Regions from separate parts of the Apibacter sp. B3935 genome, predicted to be linked through region 1. Evidence: riboswitches for the same ligand, from Rfam matches in the RefSeq annotation. Region 1 holds a riboswitch; the other holds the start of a gene.
What was found. A riboswitch is a leader RNA that binds a small molecule or an ion and turns the genes downstream of it on or off. The one in region 1 is predicted to bind cobalamin.
Positions count from the first base shown of each region.

Region 1 (10,750 bases):
AAATTATTAATTCTTTAAGATTTTCATTATTGGTTACATCTATGGATTTTATCTGATTATTATAACACAACAAATTCTCTAATTTAATGTTTTTCGTAACATTTAATGTAGTTAATTTATTATATCCGCAACTTAATTTAATTAAACTTGAATTATAGTATACATTTACATTAGATAATTGATTATTACTGCAACTTAATTCTTTTAAATTAAAATTTCTATAAACATCTAAATTATTCAGGAAATTATTATCGCAAGATAAAACAGTCAAATTAACATTTTTAAATACATCTATTGTATTCAATTTATTATTATTACAATTCAATTCTTTTAAATAATAATTTTTCGTTAGATCCAAATTTTCTAATAAATTTTTTGAACAATTTAAATAAACTAAATTAGTATTTTTGGTAATATTCAGTTTATTTATTAAATTATTAGAACAATTAAGCTCTTTTAATTTATTATTACTCGTTAAGATTAGATCATTAAATTTATTAGATGAGCAAGATAAATATTCTAAATTCTTAAAATATTTCCCTTCAAAAACTCCGCTAAATGATTTACTATTTAAATTTAATTTTTGTAAAACTTTACTATTATTTATTTCTTTCCATGTAAATAAATAAGATAATTTACTTAAAACATTATCCGGACTACCATAAATAGCTTCCGACATTTCGTTCCAACTTAAGCCAACCAATTCATAATTCCATTTTTTGGATAGATCCGAATATTGCATAAGAAAAGTCATGATCCCAAAGACATCCATGGAATCATAATTTGAGTTAGCGGAAGCTACTAAGCTTTTTTTTAATTGAATTTCTTGTTCAGGTTGATGATCTAAAGCGAAAACTCGTGAGCTGATAAAGATTCCGACTAAAACAATAAGTACATTTTTTTTCATATTATTATTTTTATTTTAAAAATTTAAAATGCGAATATAAAATATTTTTACTACAATATACATTGTTACAGAATAAATTTAAGCATATTATTAAATTTTAAATTGTGTTAAATTAATTTTTATCACGGTTTATTGTTCAATTATTTTATATTCTTTATTAAATAATTTATAATTTTTATTAATAACTTATTATTTTACCAATGAAATTCTTATTTGAATTAAAATTAATACTCAAATGAAGCAAAAGAATACGCTTTATATTTTTATCAGAATAATATTTTTGATATAATAAAATTAAATAGTTAAATTATTATTTTATCTTATCGCATATTTATATAGAAATTCATATAAATAACTATCCATCCAATTTTTTATTTTATATAATCATAAAAACACTATATTTTAGGAATTTCTCTATAAAATAATTTACAATTAACTTTTTAAAACTTAAGTTTTGCAATAATGAAAAAACACCATTATATATGAAATCCTCTATAAATATGTAATTAATTTTATTTTTTATACCATTACACCAAAAAGTAAATCATTTTGAATTTATAATTTAATTGGTTGAATTATCAACACTATTCAGATATTTACTTTGAAAATTTTAAAAAATATAAGTTTATGGCTTAAATTAAAGTTTTCGTAATTTTAAAAATAAAATATGCAATCAAGGTTCAAGTTTTGATCATAACCTTAAATAAATATGAAGAAATGCTTATAAATTAGCAAGGCATATACGAAAAAAAAGGAGATGTTTATGATTTGTTTACGTACGCGAAATAAAAAGAGCTACAAAAAATTTGTAACTCATTGATTTTTAAGTGACCCCGGAGAGGCTCGAACTCTCGACCCATTGATTAAGAGTCAATTGCTCTACCAACTGAGCTACGGAGTCATAAACAAGAAAAGCTTGAGAATCTCAAGCGCGAATTTTCAAAATGTGACCTGGCTGGGGCTCGAACCCAGGACCCCAACATTAAAAGTGTTGTGCTCTACCAACTGAGCTACCAGGTCTCCCTAAATGTATATATAATCTATTCTTTGAATAGATTGTGACCTGGCTGGGGCTCGAACCCAGGACCCCAACATTAAAAGTGTTGTGCTCTACCAACTGAGCTACCAGGTCTTTATTTAGTGTTTGCTAAGCATTTTCGTTTAGCGAGTGCAAATATAATGACTTTTTTTGGGTATGCAAATATATTTGATAAAAAAATATGATATTTGTAAAAAATCTGAACGTATGATTATTTCTTTATTGGGTTATATGGGAAGTGGAAAATCTACTGTTGGCAAATATCTTGCGAAATCTCTCAACATAACATTTATTGATTTAGATGAGTATATTTCAGTTCAAGAAAATAAGTCCATTCAAGAAATTTTTTCCATCCATGGAGAAATTTATTTTCGTAAAAAAGAAAATTTTTATCTGAATGAATTATTAAACGGTGACAATATAGTGTTGAGTTTAGGAGGAGGCACTCCCATTTATCATCGCAACATGAATAAGATCAAAGAAAAAAGCTTCTCCTTCTATTTAAAAATGAATGCTTCGGAATTGGCAAAAAGGTTAAGTAAAGAAAAAGAACACCGCCCTCTTATTGCTCATTTAGAAGACGAATCTTTACCGGAATTTATTGCCAAGCATTTATTTGAACGTTCAACATTTTATGAGTCGGCAGCTTATAAGATAGCGGTTAACCAAAAAACTCCGGAAGAAATAAGCAATGAAATCATTACCGTACTAAAAAATACTAAATAAACTTTTAGTGTATTTATTCATCCTCCCATTCCAGAGTATAATCGTCTAACTCTCTCCTATCCTTTTTGGTGGGCCTGCCTAACCCTTTTTGTCTATAATAGTTTTGCGTTTGTGTTCTTGATTTCATCATTTCAATCTGCTCAGGATCTGTCAGGTCTTTAATATATAAAGGAACCAGTTTTGCTCCTACCCGATTGGGAGGAATTTGTATAACTTGGATCGTATAGTCAATCTGATTTTTTCTAATTTTATACGTTTCACCAACTAATATTTCTTTTGAAGGCTTCAAGGGAGCTTCATCTAAAAATACTCGATTTTTCTTACATTCTTCGGTGGCAATTGCCCGCGTTTTATAGAAACGCACACACCATAAAAATTTATCTATTCTCATTGGTTGAAAAAATTGGTCTTTAAAATTAAATTTAATTGTAAATTAGCAACTAAATTAACATATTTTATTTACATGATTAAAAAATCCCTTTTAGCCGCCTGTATCTTTTCTCTTTTATTTTTTGTTTCGTGTGGAAGCGATGATAATAACGCCTCAACCTTATCCGTTGATGAGCAAAATACAGCTGATGATATGGCTATTGTTAATTTTTTAAATAATTATTATTTTGATGATCTTGGGAAAGTAACCAAATTTTCTGATACGGTTACTCCAACTGATAAAGAGCCTTTGAGCAAAAATGCAATAAAATCTCCTTTAGGATACTGGGTAGTTAAAAATCCAAAGGCGGATCAGGGCATAAACACCTCGAATATAGCTGACGGTAAAAACAATATACTTATTCATTATTCATTAAAATATTTTGTTGCAACTGAAGGAGGTAATGGATATTCAACCTTGAATACTTCATCAAGTACAATTGATAATTCAGGGATTGCACAAGAAGACCCTTTCTTTTACAAAAAGCCCAAAAACGATACGATTCAAAGTGAAAACTATTATGTAATTAAAGGTATTGTTGACGGATTAAAGGATTTCAAACCAACTAATAAATCTAAAAATGACCTTTACCATGTCTTACAAGGTTTAATCATCGTGCCTTCTCGATTGGCATACGGTAGAGAATCCAATTATATAAACAGTAAAGATGCTACGTTTATTTTAAATTTTGAATTGTATAAAGTTTGTCCTCAAGATCAAACATGTAATTAAACTTATATATTGTTTGAATGTTTTGTTCAAACAATTGTATAACCATTTGTTATCAACAATTATGTACTGTTGATTATTGATGGTTACTAATTTTAAGTTATTTTTATACATCATATAGAATAGATTTGCAGCACAGAATCAGTAAAATGTTTTTCTATATAATGCGGAAAAACATAGAAATCAATGACGTTTAATACGGTGCAATTATCCAGATCAGAGACTTATTACTATCATCCATAACGTTGATATATGTTATATATCCATTAAAATTGCAGGCAATAGTCATAAACAGAATATTCTTGCCGGAAATCTGATTTTTACAAATAAAATCTTAAAGTTGCTGACTTGTTCCGGCAATATAAGAAGTCAAAAAATATTTTTAATGCCTAAGAATTTAGATAATCTAATTTAATAAATCTTAGGATTATAGTTTTCTGGAAATTTAGCCATTTCCGGTTTATAAAAGTCTTCTATTTGGTCAAATATCTCTTCAATCGTTTGATTGCCAATATAAATTAATTTGGAAACACCGGTTACTTTGTTTTTATAATCGGCATAGGCTAGAGCAATCGGAACGTTCGCTTGCTTAGCTATATAGTAAAAACCTTTTTTCCATTGTAAGGCACGGGAGCGAGTGGCTTCCGGAGTATTTATTAAAGCCATCGAATCAGAATTTTTTATTAGTTCCGATGAATACTGAACCAAATTATTCCATTGACTTCGATCGACTCCTAAACATCCGAGTGCTTTGAAAAAGAATCCATACCATGGCTTGGTATAAGCATCTTTAATCATTACTTTATAAGGAATTTTTAAACACCAAAAACTGGCTAAACAATAATATAAATCCCAATTCGAGGTATGGGGAGCACAAATTAATACGCATTTTCTTAATTCATTAACAGGCACTTCATTTTTAAATTTCCATCCCATTACTAACAGCATTAACCTTCCTAGTAATTTTTTCATAATTTGATTACTTATTAAAAATAATTAAAAAGTTCAGTTAATTTACATTAACTGAACTTTTCACATGTATATAATTTTCTAATTAACTGAACATTGACATTATGTAATCCATAATAACTAACACCATCTTAAAGAGAATTTGTACCATGATCTTTTTATTTTTTTTCTGAATTAATTAAAACACTAAACTTTAAAAAAGATATATTCAGGTGCACTACATACAGTTATAAAAACCTGAGCTTTAATTATCAGAATCTCTATTATATATGAACGCCCTAAATTTTTTGCTAAATTAAAAATTTTCTTTGAATTTAACTCAAATTATTAAATTAATTATTAATACTTTATCGAATTTTATTTACATTTTTAATAATCAATATTCATTTATTGTTCTGTTATCCTATAGATGACGTAAGAATGAATTTCCAAAACTTTTTTATTAAAAAAAAGCCGCTATACACAGTTTAATTAAAAATATTTTACTTTTGTATTTATATATAATTTTATGACTCCCCTCGTATCAGTTATTATGGCTGCTTACAATGCAGAAAAACATATATCTGCATCAATTGAATCATTGATCAATCAAACGTATACAAATTTTGAATTGCTGGTTATTAATGATGGCTCATCCGATAGAACTCAATCGATTGTAGAAGAATTTTGTATAAGAGATTCACGAATCAAACTTATTAATAACGATAAAAACCTATTTGTTATAAAATCCCGTAATATCGGAATTGAAAATGCTAAAGGTAAATATTTGGCCATATTAGATGCTGATGATCTTGCACTACCCAATCGATTGGAAAAACAAGTTGAATTTCTGGAGAATAATCCGGATGTATTTTTAATAGGCAGCAGTGCTCATATAATTGATGAAAACAATACTATTTGTAATGATTTTATAGCTTTAACCGATTATCATGAATTAAAAAGAAACATTCTTAAAAACAATTTATTCTATCATTCTTCTATAATGTTTAGAAATGAAAAAGTTTTTTATCGAGAAAAAATGATTTATACGGAAGACTATGATCTCATTTTACGGTTATTTTCAGAAGGTAAAAAAATTGTAAATATACCTGATACTTTAATTTCATACAGAAAAACCAATCATTCACTTTCAAAAACCAAAAACAGACTAGTGCAATGGTTGTTTATCTATAAAGCCCGTGAATTTTATCGAGAAAGTCTAGATAATGGTAAAGACAGTTATGATGCGTTTAATCCACAATCATTTATTAATATAGAAGATATAGATTTTCCAATTAATAAAAATGATTTGTTATATGCCATGAAAATTTGTTTTTACAGAAAAGATGCAGATCAATTAAAATTTTTAGTAAAAAAATATCGTAACAATTATTCTATTTCTATTAAATATTTACTTTATTTCCTTTTTTCTAAAAATAAATATATTTTTACTTTTTTATATAAAATTTATTCAAAATTATAAACCATGGATATATTAATTAAGTCTTTCAATCGTCCTTTTTACCTTGATAGATGTTTAACTAGCATTCAGAAATATGTTATAGGAGATTATACTATCAAAGTTTTAGATGATGGAACACCTGAAAAGTATCTAAACAAAATAAAAAATAAATATCCATTTATTAAAATTATAAAATCTGAAAATTATAAAGAAAAAGAAGAAGCAATTAAAGAAAATTTAAGGTCAGGAAAAGATATAAATGGTTTTAAAATTCCTACTCAACTTTGGATAAACTCAGTTAAAGAATCAACTCCTTATTTTATAATTACTGAAGAGGATGTTTGGTTTACTAAAAAAATAAATGTAAATGAATTAAATGAAATAATGAATAAAGAAAATATTTCTTTACTCAGACTTGGATGGTTGGGAAATCATAATTTTATGGAATATCATAAATTTGAACAATTTAAAATTAACTCCTACATATCTTCAATTTGTCCAAAACTTATAACGGCACCCTATTTTATTATGAAATCTTTTTTTTATAATAAATATAAATTTTATAGTATATTATATAGATTAAAATTAGCAAATAATAGTACTAGAGCAAAATATTGGATACTTAATTCAATTCTTATGGGAATGTATAAAAAAGAGTATTGGCTTAAAATATGGTATGATATAGATGGTGTTAATGAAAAAAAACAATTGTTAAATGCAGCAATGTATTTTAGAAAAAATAAACATAATAAAAATCTAATCGCTCAAATGAATGAAGAGGTTATGAAAACAACTTTCACTTCATCGGCAACTAATTCTTATCACAAATATGGATTCAATTTCGATGTAAATCAATATAATTATCTAATCAATGAAAAATGGTATAATGATGAATTTGATCCCATGCAAAACTTTCCTAAGGATTTTTCAGAAGATTACATCCTATCATTTTTGAAAAATGATAATAATCAAAAAATAAAACCTGAAGAATGGAAAAAATGGGCAGAAAAATTTAAACATCAATATCGAATTCAAGGTTGTGAAATTGATGATTAAAAGCAAAATAGATAAATTATAAAAAAATAAGCAGTGATTTAACTGCTTACTTTTTTTAATATCATAAATAAATCTAAGAAGTCATTACTCCTCTTCATCATCATCGTATTTTTCGATTTCAGCATCGCAAAAATCGAATGCTTGTTGAATCAATGAATTTACTTCATTAGCAACCTCTTCCTCTTCTCCTTCCAAATCATCAAACCATTCAACCTCTTCTTCTTCTACATTTAATATAAATCTAGGAAACTCTGTATGCACAACAAATAAATCTTCAGGAAAATCCGAATTGTCTGCCATTAAAAACTTAGGTAATTTCATATTGTCTTTATTTAAATTTTTATTCGTCTAATAATTCTTTTAACTTAATTAATTCTGCCTTCACCAACTCTAAACGAGCAATGATTTCAACTTTTTTGGATAAATTTTTTTGAGATTGTAAAACAACTTTTGCTCCTTCTAAAGTATATCCTTTTTCTTTTACTAAATGAAAAATTATTTTAAAATTATCAATATCTTTTGGAGTAAAGAAACGGTCTCCTTTTTTATTCTTTTTGGGTGAAATACTATCAAATTCTTTTTCCCAAAACCTTATAAGTGAAGTATTAACATTAAAAGCCTGTGCTACTTCACCTATGGAATAATATAATTTTTCAGGAAGTTGTACGTTCATCATTCAAATCTAATGATTTTTTAATTCAACTTACTATAGTTCGTTTAAAAAATTGATCTTTTTTTAGAATTAATTGATACTACCCAAATAATCAATACGGATGCCCTAAAAATATTTATTTATATTTGCCTAAATTTGGTGATTGCTATTTACCGGTAAATAGGCAATCTTAAAAGGGAATTCGGTGAAAATCCGAAACAGGCCCGCTGCTGTAATCTTCTAGTACGTTTTAAGAGATATACCACTGAGGAGTTTCTTTCTTGGGAAGGTTCTTAAAATGAAGTAAGTCAGAATACCTGCCAAATTTAACTATAGTTTTACAAGCTTTCGTGGAACAAGGCTGAAACATTAAAAGCATTTCATATTCACTTTTCCTGTTTACTTTTCCGGAAACTAGTTTACTATATCTGTAATTTAAGATATTCGACTCCATGATGATGAACATCAATCATAAATATAGTGTATTTGCTTTTTTATTAAGCCTGATGAGTCCATTATCTTATTCCCAAGAAAAAAAAGACAGCATTACTGTAACAGAATTACAGGAAATACTGGCAACGGGAAAAAGAAATGATAAAGGAATAATTCCTTTCCAAGAATTGAAAGGAAAAGAATTAGAAAATCGAAACAGCTCTTCGGTAGCTGATGCCGTACGATTATTTTCAGGAATTCAACTTAAAGATTATGGAGGTGTAGGAGGAATGAAAACAGTTAACATTCGAGGAATGGGAAGCGAACACGTAGGTGTATTTTATGATGGAATAGCCATAGGAAATGCTCAAAACGGAATGGTTGATTTAGGAAAATTTTCCATGGATAATTTAGAATCAATATCAGTATACAACGGACAAAAAAGTCAAATATTCCAACCCGCTAAAGATTTCGGCTCTGCCGGAAGTATCTATTTAACCACCAAACGCCCTGTTTTTACGGGTGAAAAAAAAACTAATATAGGCGCTACTTATCGTTCCGGATCATTTCATTTAATTAACACCTCCCTCCTATGGGAACAAAAATTATCCTCATTAATTTCATCTTCTCTTACTATGGAATATATTAATTCAGATGGAAAATATAAATTTCAACAAAAGAAAGGTAATTGGGATACGATCGCTGTAAGACAAAATGGTAACATAAGTGCTTTTCGAACAGAAGGAAATTTATTTGGCATCCTACCTCATGGTAAATGGAATCTGAAAGGATATTATTATGATTCAAGCAGAGGAATACCCGGTGCCGTTTTAAAAAATTCGTATAAAAGGTATCAGTTTGCTCAACAATGGGATCGTAATTTATTTTTGCAGGGTTCTTTTGAAAAAATAATCAGCACAAAATACAGAATAGCATTAAACGCTAAATATGCTCATGATTTTACCCATTATAAAAATTTAGAAGTTTTTAATGATCCTATTTGGGGAAATAAATTTTCCAATCGTATTAACAATACTTATAAGCAAGATGAACTATATATTACATCCTCACAACTGGTTACTTTATTTTCTTTTTGGGATATTTCTTTATCTGCAGATTACCAACATAACGGAATGAATGCCGATTTAAAAAATTTTGCTTCTCCTTCGAGAAATACAGAAATGATCGCTTTGGCTACAGCTTTCCATTGGGATAAACTTAAAATTCAAACAAGTGTTTTAGGTACATTTGTGCAAGATAAAACGAAACACATGAACAGCATGGGTACAGCTTCAGACAAAAATGAATTTACCCCTGCTGTTTTCTTAAATTACCAACCTTTACATTCTAAAGATATTAGCATTCATGGTTTTTACAAGAGAATTTTTAGAATGCCAACATTTAATGATTTATACTATACAGATTTTGGAAATTCAAATTTAAAACCGGAATATACTAATCAGTTCGATGCAGGTATTCGTATAAATAAAAACTTTACTTCCGGTAGTTTTACTCATTTTGATTTAACTATTGATGCCTATTATAATACGGTCAAAGATAAAATTATAGCTTATCCTAAAGGACAACAATTTCGTTGGACCATGTTAAATTTTGGTAAAGCACGTATAAAAGGGTTAGACTTATCTTCTAAGACTTCAATAGTAATAAAAAACGTTTTAGTTTCAACCCTGATAACCTATACGTATGAAGATGCACAAAATTTATCTTCTCCTATTTTAAATTATAAAAATCAACTTCCTTATATACCTTGGCACAGTGGGACATTTACTTTAGAAGCTGCTTACAGAGATTGGAATCTAAATTACAGCTTTATGTATACGGGAGAACGGTACAATTCTCCTTCTAATAATCCTGATAATCATGTAAAAGCTTGGTATACTCATGATATACAACTTTCAAGAGAATTATTTTTCACTAATATCAAATGCAAAGCATCTTTACAAATCAATAATATTTTTAATAAATATTACGACATAGTAGCCAATTATCCCATGCCGGGTAGAAACTATACGATCATCATTAAATTAAACATATGAAAAAACTAGAAACTATGGTAGCAAGGAAATTTTTAGTACCAATTTTAGTAATTATTACAGGGTTTATTGTTTCTTGTAGTAATGACGATTCATGGTATGAAGATGATTCAAACATTATATCCCAACCGGATGCCAAAAAAGGGTTATATATTTTGAATGAAGGTAATTATCAACAAAACAACTCTTCTCTATCCTATTTTGATTATGATACAGCTGATTTTTTTAATAACTATTTTACTAAAATCAACCCTGATCAAGGTGGATTGGGCGATACCGGTAATGATTTAAAAATTTATAAGGATAAAATGTATG
Region 1 covers NZ_WINL01000002.1:53,215-63,964, forward strand. Annotated here, with positions in the region: gene GFV00_RS03165 (T9SS type A sorting domain-containing protein) at 1-907, opposite strand, end outside; tRNA gene GFV00_RS03170 (tRNA-Lys) at 1,736-1,808, opposite strand; tRNA gene GFV00_RS03175 (tRNA-Lys) at 1,855-1,927, opposite strand; tRNA gene GFV00_RS03180 (tRNA-Lys) at 1,967-2,039, opposite strand; gene GFV00_RS03185 (shikimate kinase) at 2,154-2,672, shown strand; gene GFV00_RS03190 (RNA-binding S4 domain-containing protein) at 2,686-3,063, opposite strand; gene GFV00_RS03195 (hypothetical protein) at 3,136-3,834, shown strand; gene GFV00_RS03200 (1-acyl-sn-glycerol-3-phosphate acyltransferase) at 4,243-4,803, opposite strand; gene GFV00_RS03205 (glycosyltransferase family 2 protein) at 5,309-6,262, shown strand; gene GFV00_RS03210 (glycosyltransferase family 2 protein) at 6,266-7,297, shown strand; gene GFV00_RS03215 (hypothetical protein) at 7,382-7,618, opposite strand; gene GFV00_RS03220 (MerR family transcriptional regulator) at 7,638-7,970, opposite strand; cobalamin riboswitch at 8,090-8,289, shown strand; gene GFV00_RS03225 (TonB-dependent receptor) at 8,402-10,438, shown strand; gene GFV00_RS03230 (YncE family protein) at 10,435-10,750, shown strand, end outside.

Region 2 (10,750 bases), on a different contig from region 1:
TTAAAGAAATATATACATATAATATTATAATATAATGAAAATAAGCTGAAAGCATAATGCTTTCAGCTTATTCTTAACACATAAAATGTATAATCAACTTTTGTTTCTTATCCTATTTTAGCTATTTAAAATTAAAATACTACTAAGACAATTATGATTTAGTTTTAATAAATCATTTTTAAGTTTTAATTTATCGAACTCTAGAATTTTTTAAGTTTTCATTGCATTCTAACCTTTGGTTTAAACTACTTTAAAGAAGTTAGATCATATTTAAAAACATTTGTACGTATTACACCGGCCTATACAATGAAGATCGTTTAGTATTGTTCTCGCATTTCTGTTGCTGCTCCTACCATTTCAATTAATGCTTTTTCTGTTTCTTCCCATCCTCTTGTCTTTAGTCCGCAATCCGGGTTAATCCACAATTGCTCTACCGGTATACTTTTTATTGCTTTTTTCAATAAGGAAACCATTTCATTTTTGGACGGTATTCTCGGAGAGTGGATATCATAAACACCCGGACCAATATCGTTAGGGTATTTAAATTCTGAAAAAATGTTTAGCAACTTCATATCTGATTTAGAGCATTCTATGGTAATTACATCTGCATCCATATCTGCTATGTTTTGTATGATATCATTAAATTCAGAGTAACACATGTGAGTATGAATTTGTGTTTGATCTTTTACCCCACAGGATGCAATTCTAAATGCTTTTATAGCCCACTCTAAATAGGTTTGCCAATCTTTTTTTCGTAACGGCAGCCCTTCTCTTATGGCCGGTTCATCTATTTGAATAATTCGTATTCCCGCTTTTTCCAAGTCTACTACTTCTTCTCTAATGGCTAATGCAATTTGGAAACAGGTATCTTTTCTCGGTTGATCGTCTCGTACAAAACTCCATTGCAATATGGTTACCGGACCGGTCAACATACCTTTTACATTTTTATTTGTTAACGATTGTGCATAGGAAGACCATTTCACAGTCATAGGATTAGGCCTGAATATATCGCCATAAATGATAGGTGGTTTCACACAACGGCTTCCATAACTTTGTACCCATCCGTTTTTGGAAAATGCAACTCCTTCTAATTGTTCTCCAAAATATTCCACCATGTCGTTTCGTTCAAACTCCCCGTGAACCAATACATCTATACCTATTTTTTCTTGGAATCGTATTGTTTTTTCAATTTCCTTTTTAATCAGCTCTTCATATTCTAAAGGAGTTATCAATCCTTTTTTTAGTTTAGATCTCCAACTTCTGACTTCGGATGTTTGAGGAAATGAGCCGATCGTAGTTGTTGCAAATAAAGGCAACTGCAAAGCTTCAGATTGCTTTTTCTTTCGTTCTGAAAATACGGAATTTCTTTTATCTTCTACTTTTTCAATATTCCTTATTTTTTCTTTTACTTTTTCGTTATGTATTAAGGCTGATGTTTTTCTGCTGGTTGCAGCTGCTATATTTTCCTGTAATTTTTTTTGTAAATCCGGGGAATCTTCTTTAGACGCAAGCTTTTTTAAGGTTACTACTTCATCGATTTTCTGTTTTGCAAAAGCCAACCAATTTTTAATTTCCGATGAAAGGGCTTTTGTATCTGTTTCCAATTCCAAGTCAACCGGACTATGAAGAAGTGAACAAGAAGGAGCTATTAAAATTCGGTCTTTACCAATTTTGGAAACAGCTTTTTGAATAAGTTTCAAAGATTTTTCGAAATCATTTTTCCATATATTTCTTCCATCAACGATCCCTAAAGAAAGGATAAGTTTTTCCGGAATATTTTCTAAAACTTCATCTAATTGTTCCGGACAACGTGCCAAATCTATATGTAATGCTTGTACGGGTAGATTAAAAGCAAGTGCTAAATTGTCTTTCAATCCGTCAAAATAGGTAGTTAGTATTTTATTTATATAAGGAAATTGTTTATGAATTTCTTTATAGGCATATTGGAAGGATTCTTTCGCTTTTTCATCTAAATCCAAAGCTAAGAAAGGCTCATCAAACTGCACCCATTCAACACCTTCTGCCTTTAATTTATTTAGGATTTCTATATAGACAGGAAGAATATTTTTTAGTAAATCCAGCTTATTGAAGTTTTCCTCTTTTTCTTTTCCCAACAACAAATAAGATACAGGGCCTATTATTACCGGCTTTGTATGGATTCCCGCATTTTTAGCTTCTAAATATTCATCAATAATTTTTGTTGAAAACAAGGAAAATTTCTGATTACTTTCAAATTCAGGGACAATGTAATGATAATTGGTATCAAACCATTTGGTCATTTCCATGGCTTTTATATCAATACCTTCTTTTTGATGTCCTCTGGCCATGGCAAAATATAAGTCTAATTCTGTATTTGATTTATCCAGTATTACCTTATTATATCTTTTAGGGATAGCTCCGACCATTAGTGACATATCAAGCACCTGATCGTAATAAGAAAAATCATTAGATGGGATCCAATCAATCCCTAATTTTTGTTGAGTTACCCAGTTTTGGTGCCGGATATCTTTACTTGTTGTCATCAGTTCTTCGACTGACGCTTTACCTGCCCAATATTTTTCACAGGCTTTTTTAAGTTCTCTGTCACTACCAATACGCGGATAGCCAAGATTGTGTGTTTGCATTTTTATAACTTTTTAAACGATTATATTATAAAAAGCTCTTATTGCTAAACTTCACAATGCTCTCTTTCTTTGTTAAATAAAATCAAATTTCAAAACAATTTTGACATACAAGTAAACTAATTATTCTAATGATCTTAAAGTTTCTTGTAGCCCAATTATATTTTTTGTGATCTTGCTTTTACTCGCGAAAGCATTGTCAATTAAGAACAGGCAGGTCTCCTGGCTTATAACATTTTATCTACCTTCTCACCTTTTAAATCGGCAATGGTTTTTATTGATAAAATTTTTTTTAGGTTACTTACAGTTGCGCGTCAGCTCATGATTCACACATGATTCCCTATTAAGTCGTTTTTACACAGCACCTTATTCTTGTTGATAAAGAAATTAAGTAAAGAACTTATATATACAAAGATAAAAAACCTTTGTTTTTATTTCTTTATTAAAATAAATAAAAATTAAAACTTGGTTTTTGTTTTTATTTTACTACTATTTTATGTTTTTATTAGTACAATTCTTTAAGTTGATCCTTAGAAAATCCTTTAAACTCAGATAAGTTTCCATTTTTAATTTTTAATACCCATTCAGGATCTGCAAGTAGCGCTCTTCCTACTGCTATTAAATCAAATTCGCCCGCATCTAGTCTTCTATTTAATTCGTTAAGAAAATTATCAGACGCCTCAAAACTTTGTCCTTTGAATGCTCCTAAGAAATCTCCGGTAAGCCCCACAGATCCAACACTTATGGAAGGTTTGCCCGTTATTTTTTTTGCCCATCCTGCAAAATTTAAATCGGAATTTTCAAATTCGGGTTCCCAAAATCTTCGTTGTGAGCAATGAAAAATATCAACTCCGGCATCTGATAACGGTAGTAACCATTTTTCCATTTCTTCCGGTGTCTTTGCCAATTTAGCGGAATAATCTTGTTGTTTCCATTGTGATAAGCGTAAAATTATAGGAAAATCTTCTCCTACCGCATTTCGAACCGCTTTTACAACTTCAATGGCAAAACGGTTCCTTTCGGACAAGGTAGCTCCTCCCCATTTATCATTTCTTTTATTGAGCTTATCCCAAAAGAATTGATCGATCAAATATCCGTGCGCTCCATGCAATTCCAGGGCATCAAAACCTATTTTTTTGGTTTGGTAAGCTGCTTCCGCAAAAGCCTCAATTGTATTTTCAATATCACTTTCGCTCATTTCTTTTCCGCCTTTTGTTTCCGGATTTAAAAGTCCGGATGGCCCCTCAAAAGACTCTGATGGTTTCCAGTTTTTATGGGCCGGTATTATTCCCATATGCCAAAGTTGTGGAGCTATTTTTCCACCTTTAGCATGAACTTCTTCAACCACCTTTTTCCAACCTTCTAAGGCTTGTTCTCCATAAAATACAGGTATATTTGGGTCATTGGAAGATGCCGCCCTGCGAACAACGGTTCCTTCTGTTATAATTAAGCCCACTTCGGCCTGTGCTCTTCTTTGATAATAATCAGCTATTTGTTTTCCGGGTATTCCATCATAAGCAAATGATCGGGTCATAGGCGCCATGACTATTCTGTTTTTTAATGACAGTTTTTTTGATGTAAACGGTTGAAATAATTTATGTACCATTTTAATTTATATCGTAGTTATTATTTAATTTCATATTCTAAACGAATGGTAATGCTTGCTGTTTTTTTCTTGGATGATACATTAAATGCTCCTCCCCAAGAGTAATCATCTTCAGATGAATTTTGAGCAGTTATTTGAAAAACCCCTTGATTGGCATTTTTTAATTTGCCTAATTTACAACCGGCGTTAATTGCTATTTCTTCTGCTCTTTTTTTTGCATCTTTGGTTGCATCTGAAATCATCTGTATTTTTAAATCAGATAATTTAGTATAGTAATATAAAGGCGATCGGGAATAGAGCTCTACTCCGTTATTAATCAATTCTGTAATTTGACGGGAAAGATCTTCTACTTTTCTCACATTTTTAGATTCTATGGTTATGGTTTGATTTAATTCATACCCCGTAAATATATTTTGATTTATTCCTTCATTGTATCTACTATCATATTGTTTACTTATTTCTACTGAGGAAAAAACTATTTCTTTATCGGAAAATCCTTTGGAAATCAGATATTCTCTTACTTTTTTTCTATCTGCATCTAATTCGGCATAAGCTTGTTTTAAATCGAGATTTTTCTTAGAAAAATCGGCTTTCCATACTATTAAATCAGATTCAAAATCTTTTGTGCCTAATCCTTTTACTGTTATTGTATTGGATTGATTTCTTTTTTGGTAAGAATTACCTAAAAAATATGCAGCAAGAACGATTGAAATGGATGCTAGTAATGTTGATACTATTAGATAATTTTTCATACCTCTTTTTTTTCAAATATACAAAAAAAGCACCTCAAATAAAGGTGCTTTCATTTTTTATAAATAAAATTTATATTTTTTTACTATAATGTGTTGATATTATTTAAATCTTCAAAAGCTTTTTCCAATCTTTTTGAGAATCCTTCTTCACATTTTCTCATCCAAACTCTTGGATCATAAAATTTCTTATTTGGTGCTTCATCTCCGGTTGGATTTCCTACTTGAGTTCTTAAATAATCAATATTTTTTTCTACATAATCTCTTGCCCCTTCGGTATAAGCGAATTGTAAATCTGTATCAATATTCATTTTTACTACTCCGTAGCTTATAGCTTCTCTTATATCTAACAAGGAAGAACCTGATCCTCCATGAAATACAAAATTAATCGGTTTTGAAGGTCCGCCCACTTGTTTTTGAACGTATTCTTGTGAGTTGTGAAGTATTTTAGGCTCTAATTTAACATTTCCCGGTTTATACACTCCATGTACATTACCAAATGCTGCTGCAATAGTAAAATTAGGACTTATTGCGCTTAATGCTTTATACGTTTTATAAACATCCTCAGGTTGTGTATATAATTTTGAGCTTTCTATATCTGAATTGTCAACTCCGTCTTCTTCTCCACCTGTTATCCCTATTTCAACTTCTAGAGTCATTCCTAATTTTGCCATTCTTTCAAAATATTTGGAAGAGATTGCTAAATTTTCATCTAAGGGCTCTTCTGAAAGATCTAGCATGTGTGAAGAGTATAGTGTTTTTCCTTCTTTTTTATGGAATTCTTCACATGCATCTAATAACCCGTCAACCCAAGGTAATAGTTTTTTTGCACAATGATCTGTATGTAAAATTACAGTTGCCCCATAGGCTTCTGCCAACGTATGGACATGTTTTGCTCCAGCTATAGCCCCTAAAACATCTGCTCTAAGGGAAGAGTTTTTATATCCTTTACCTGCATTAAATTGAGATCCTCCGTTTGAAAATTGTATAATTAAGGGAGCATTTACTCTAACAGCTGTTTCAAGAGCTGCATTTACATTGCTAGATCCTATAACGTTACAGGCCGGTAAAGCAAACTGATTTTCTTTAGCATAATCGAATATTTCTTTTACTAGCGAACCGGTTGCTACTCCTGCTGGAAATTTTCTGCTCATGATATTATAATTTTTTTTGTTATACTTTTTTAAATTGTAAATGTAAAAACTATTTATATCCCAAAGAGTTATTTTATGTTGAAATTTCTCATGTTTTATTTTTTTTAACAAAAAGTTATAATTTTATTGAAATTATCGGGTTAATTTCTCATTATACATCTAACGTTTTATAAAAACTTTAGTACTTTTTTAGAATTTACTATATTTCTTTTAAAATATAAATTTTAATTACTATTTCAAGAGTTAATAACATTTTTTACTTTACATTGAATTCAAATAATTAGTATTCTCAATTATCATACTAATCTTTCATTTGGAGAAATTAGATAAAAATACAAATGCCTCATATTTGAAAAATATAAGGCATTCCTTTTTTTGATAGATTTTTTATTTTAATATAGCTGTTACTTTTTCATAATTAGGCTCATGAGTAGTTTCAGCTACTTGTTCTTCATAAATAATTTCTCCTGACTCATTAAGAACAAGTACTGATCTGCTAAGTAATCCTTTTAACGGGCCATCTGCAAATTCTAAATTATATACCTTACCAAAATCTGAACGAAAGGCAGAAAGCGGAATAACATTATCTAAACCTTCTGCGGCACAAAAACGTTTTTGAGCAAAAGGAAGGTCTTTTGAAATACATAAAACCACAGTGTTTTTCATTTCAGATACTTTTTCATTAAATTCTCTGACAGACATAGCGCATGTATCTGTATCCACACTTGGAAATATGTTTAAAACAACTCTTTTTCCTGTATAATCCGATAATTTTTTTTCTGATAAATCCGTATCCACTAATATAAAATCTGGAGCCTTACTTCCTATTGATGGTAGGTTTCCCAATGTATGAACTTCATTTCCTTTTAATGTTATTGTTGCCATTGTATTATTTTTATTTACGGTTAATTATTACTATGAAAGATTTACAAAGACTAATGTATGAAATAATATTAATTTTGAAGATTTGTAAAATATTATATTATATAATTCTTTTATTAATAATTTCTATTTAAATGTTACTATTTATTTTGAAAAGTATTTTCTATTATTTTCATATAAAATAATTTTTGATAACTATATTTTTAAAATACTTAATTAAATTTGGGTATTAAAACTTATGTGATATGCAACCCATTTTCAAATTCTGCCCAAATTGTAAAAGTGATCATTTAGAATATCCGCATGGATCTAAAATTGTATGTTTAGATTGTAATTTTGAATACTATCACAATACAGCCGGAGCAACCGCTGTGGTTATTCAGAAAAATGACGAAATATTATTTACTATTAGAAACAAAGAACCTAAAAAAGGCTTTCTAGATCTGGCAGGAGGATTTATTGAAGCCGAAGAAACCGCTGAACATGGAAGCTTTAGGGAATTACAAGAAGAATTAAATATATCGATTGATTTATCTAAATTAGAATATATATGTTCCCATCCTAATACTTATTTGTACAAAAACATCCTATACAATACCATTGATTTATTCTTTCTTTATAAAGATGAAAACTTATCTATCGGAGATTATGACCCGATTGAATTAAAAGGATATGTATGGAAAAAATTATCAGATATAGATCTTAATGAAATTGCTTTCGACAGTCACAAGAAAACGCTAACTCTTTTGAAAAATAATTTAAAGGGATCTTAAGTATACTTGTTTTCTTGTAATTTATGAAAGTGTAAAGGTATTTTGATTATTAATTTTATATTCAATTTTAAACCACTATAATTTAAAAACAAGTCTAAAAAAGAAAAGATTCTAATTAAATTAGAATCTTTTCTTTATTTTTACTTTCAAATTTAATAAAAAACAATAATTATTTATAGAAAGTAAAAATCTCAAATTCTCATTTTTTTTGATATGTTTGAAGCCTAAACTTCCTGTTCTGCTAATTTAATAAATTATATTTTATATATAAAATTTAAAGCAAATAATTTAATAATAATCAATAAATTTTATTCTTTACTTGTAAAATTATTAATAGAAGAACACAAAACGTATTATCTTTTTTTCTTACTTTTCAGTACTTAAAATGTTTTAAAAAAATTTAGTTACATCGCATTTTATTTGCTTACACTAGTTAGTTATTGAAAATTATTTTTTTCATTTATTCCATGGAATCTACCAATTTTTATGAAAGGGTATATGAAATTGTACGAAAAATACCTTACGGTAAAGTAACCACTTACGGACATATTGCGGCTTATTTGGGAGTTAAAAGTTCCTCCCGAATGGTAGGTTATGCCATGAATTCTTCCCATTCAATATCAGACATTCCTGCTCACAGAGTTGTAAACCGAAACGGAATGTTAACGGGAAAATTCCATTTTCCCACCCCTACACTTATGGAAGAACTTTTAGAAAATGAAGGAATCCCAATTAAAAACGATAAGATCATTAAATTTAAAGATTATTTATGGATACCTGAAAATGATTGATATTATTATTTTACAATGCAAAAATTTTATTTAAATTTGCAAATATTAGAAAAGCCTAACAATTGAGTAAGAAATCTCTTCAAGAAGTTCATGAAAGTATTAATACCGAAAATCCAAAAAGATGGAAAAGGATACTTTCTTTTTTCGGGCCGGCTTACCTAGTGGCCGTTGGATATCTTGATCCCGGAAACTGGGCAACTGACATTGCCGGGGGCAGCAAATTTGGATATGCTTTAATCTGGGTTCTATTAATGAGCAATATTATGGCATTATTGCTTCAAGCATTAAGTGCTCGTTTAGGTATTGTTCGCGGATTAGATTTGGCTCAAACTAACAGGGAGTATTATCCGAAATGGATGAACTATATTTTATATGGTTTTGCTGAAATAGCGATAGCTGCAACAGACTTAGCCGAAGTTTTAGGAATGGCCATTGGTTTACAGCTTCTTTTCGGACTTGATCTTATTTGGGGTGTTTGGTTGGCTGCATTGGACACATTGCTGTTACTTGTTTTACAACGGTTTGGTATACGAAAAATGGAAGCGTTTATCATCGCTTTGGTGGCTATTATAGGAGGTTGTTTTCTTATTGAAATGTTTTTAGCTAAGCCTGATCTTATTGAAGTTTCTAAAGGATTTAAACCTACTCTTCCCAATACTGAGGCTTTATATATTGCAATTGGAATTATTGGGGCAACTGTTATGCCGCATAATTTGTATCTTCATTCCGCTTTGGTTCAAACCAGAAAAATTAAACGAGATTATGAATCCATAAAACGAGCCATTAAATATAATTTTTTTGACAGTCTCATCGCATTAAACATGGCTTTTTTTGTAAATGCTGCCATTTTAGTGCTTGCTGCTTCAACTTTTTACAGTGCCGGATTACATGATATAGAAGGATTACATGATGCATATAAAATGCTATCCAATTTATTAGGTCCTCTATCTCCTATTCTCTTTGCTATTGCTTTAATTGCTGCCGGTCAGAGCTCTACCGTAACCGGAACGCTTGCCGGTCAAATTGTTATGGAAGGGTACTTGCACTTTAGAATGAATCCTGCTTTACGAAGGTTATTAACACGTATTATAGCTATTATACCGGCTGTGATTGTAATAAGTCTGCTGGGCGAAAGTTCCGTTGATGAAATGCTTATTTTTAGTCAAGTGCTTTTAAGTATGCAATTAGGTTTTGCCGTAATCCCTCTAATCCATTTTGTTAGTGATAAAGAAAAAATGGGAAAATTTGCCATTAAATTACCTTTAAAAATTATATCTTGGATAGTATGTACAATCATTATCTTGTTAAATATAAAGTTAATTTACGATGAAGAAATTAATGTTTATTACAATGAGGATATAATTTTAAGTGTAAAAATTATTTTGGGAATTATATCTTTATGCTTACTATTATTCTTGATTTGTATTGTTTTATATCCTTGGATAAAAAAGTCCCAAAAAATAAATTTTGGTATTCACCAATTACCTTCTCAAAAAAGTATTGATAAATTACATCCATTCAAAGTTATTGGCATAGCATTGGATTTTACTAAAGGCGATCAGCGGGTTCTGAATTACTTACCAATTTTCGCTGATATTAGTTCTCGAATCGTATTGTTTCATGTTACTGAAAGTGCTTCTGCAAACTATAACGGTAAATTAGCGAATGATTACGAAGTGAAGTTTGATCAAAATAAATTGGATGATTATAAAAATTTTCTACTAAAAGAAGGATATATGAATGTCGAGACTAAATTAGGCTTTGGTAATCCTACTATTTCACTTCCTAAATTAATTAATGATACTAAAGTTGATGTCTTACTAATGGCAAAACATGAATATAAGGGAATCCCTGATTTTACGTTTGGTATAATGGCTAATCGATTAAGCAATAAAACGAACGTTCCTATTTTAGTAGTATAAATTACGAATTTAGAATATTTTACTTCTATATTTAGCTTTATAATGATCATTTCACGCATCATACATGGTTTTACAATTATTTAAAAAGTGTGTATATTTTATTTAAATCAATTGTAAAAACGAACTCTAACTTTTTATGAAACTTATCTTATAAAATTTTTACACGAGTTAATCTTTAGTAAATTTACCATTCATGAGAATATTTTTTAATTTAATACTTATTTTTTTGGTGTTTTTCAGTATTGGTACAGA
Region 2 covers NZ_WINL01000003.1:96,905-107,654, reverse strand. Annotated here, with positions in the region: gene metE (5-methyltetrahydropteroyltriglutamate--homocysteine S-methyltransferase) at 318-2,624, opposite strand; cobalamin riboswitch at 2,816-3,005, opposite strand; gene GFV00_RS06370 (NADH:flavin oxidoreductase) at 3,127-4,227, opposite strand; gene GFV00_RS06365 (SIMPL domain-containing protein) at 4,248-4,979, opposite strand; gene fbaA (class II fructose-bisphosphate aldolase) at 5,063-6,130, opposite strand; gene tpx (thiol peroxidase) at 6,518-7,015, opposite strand; gene GFV00_RS06350 (NUDIX domain-containing protein) at 7,258-7,785, shown strand; gene GFV00_RS06345 (MGMT family protein) at 8,253-8,576, shown strand; gene GFV00_RS06340 (Nramp family divalent metal transporter) at 8,639-10,498, shown strand; gene GFV00_RS06335 (Pr6Pr family membrane protein) at 10,692-10,750, shown strand, end outside.
Region 2: linked by a shared signal. The riboswitch ahead of metE (5-methyltetrahydropteroyltriglutamate--homocysteine S-methyltransferase) and the one ahead of GFV00_RS03225 (TonB-dependent receptor) in region 1 are both predicted to bind cobalamin.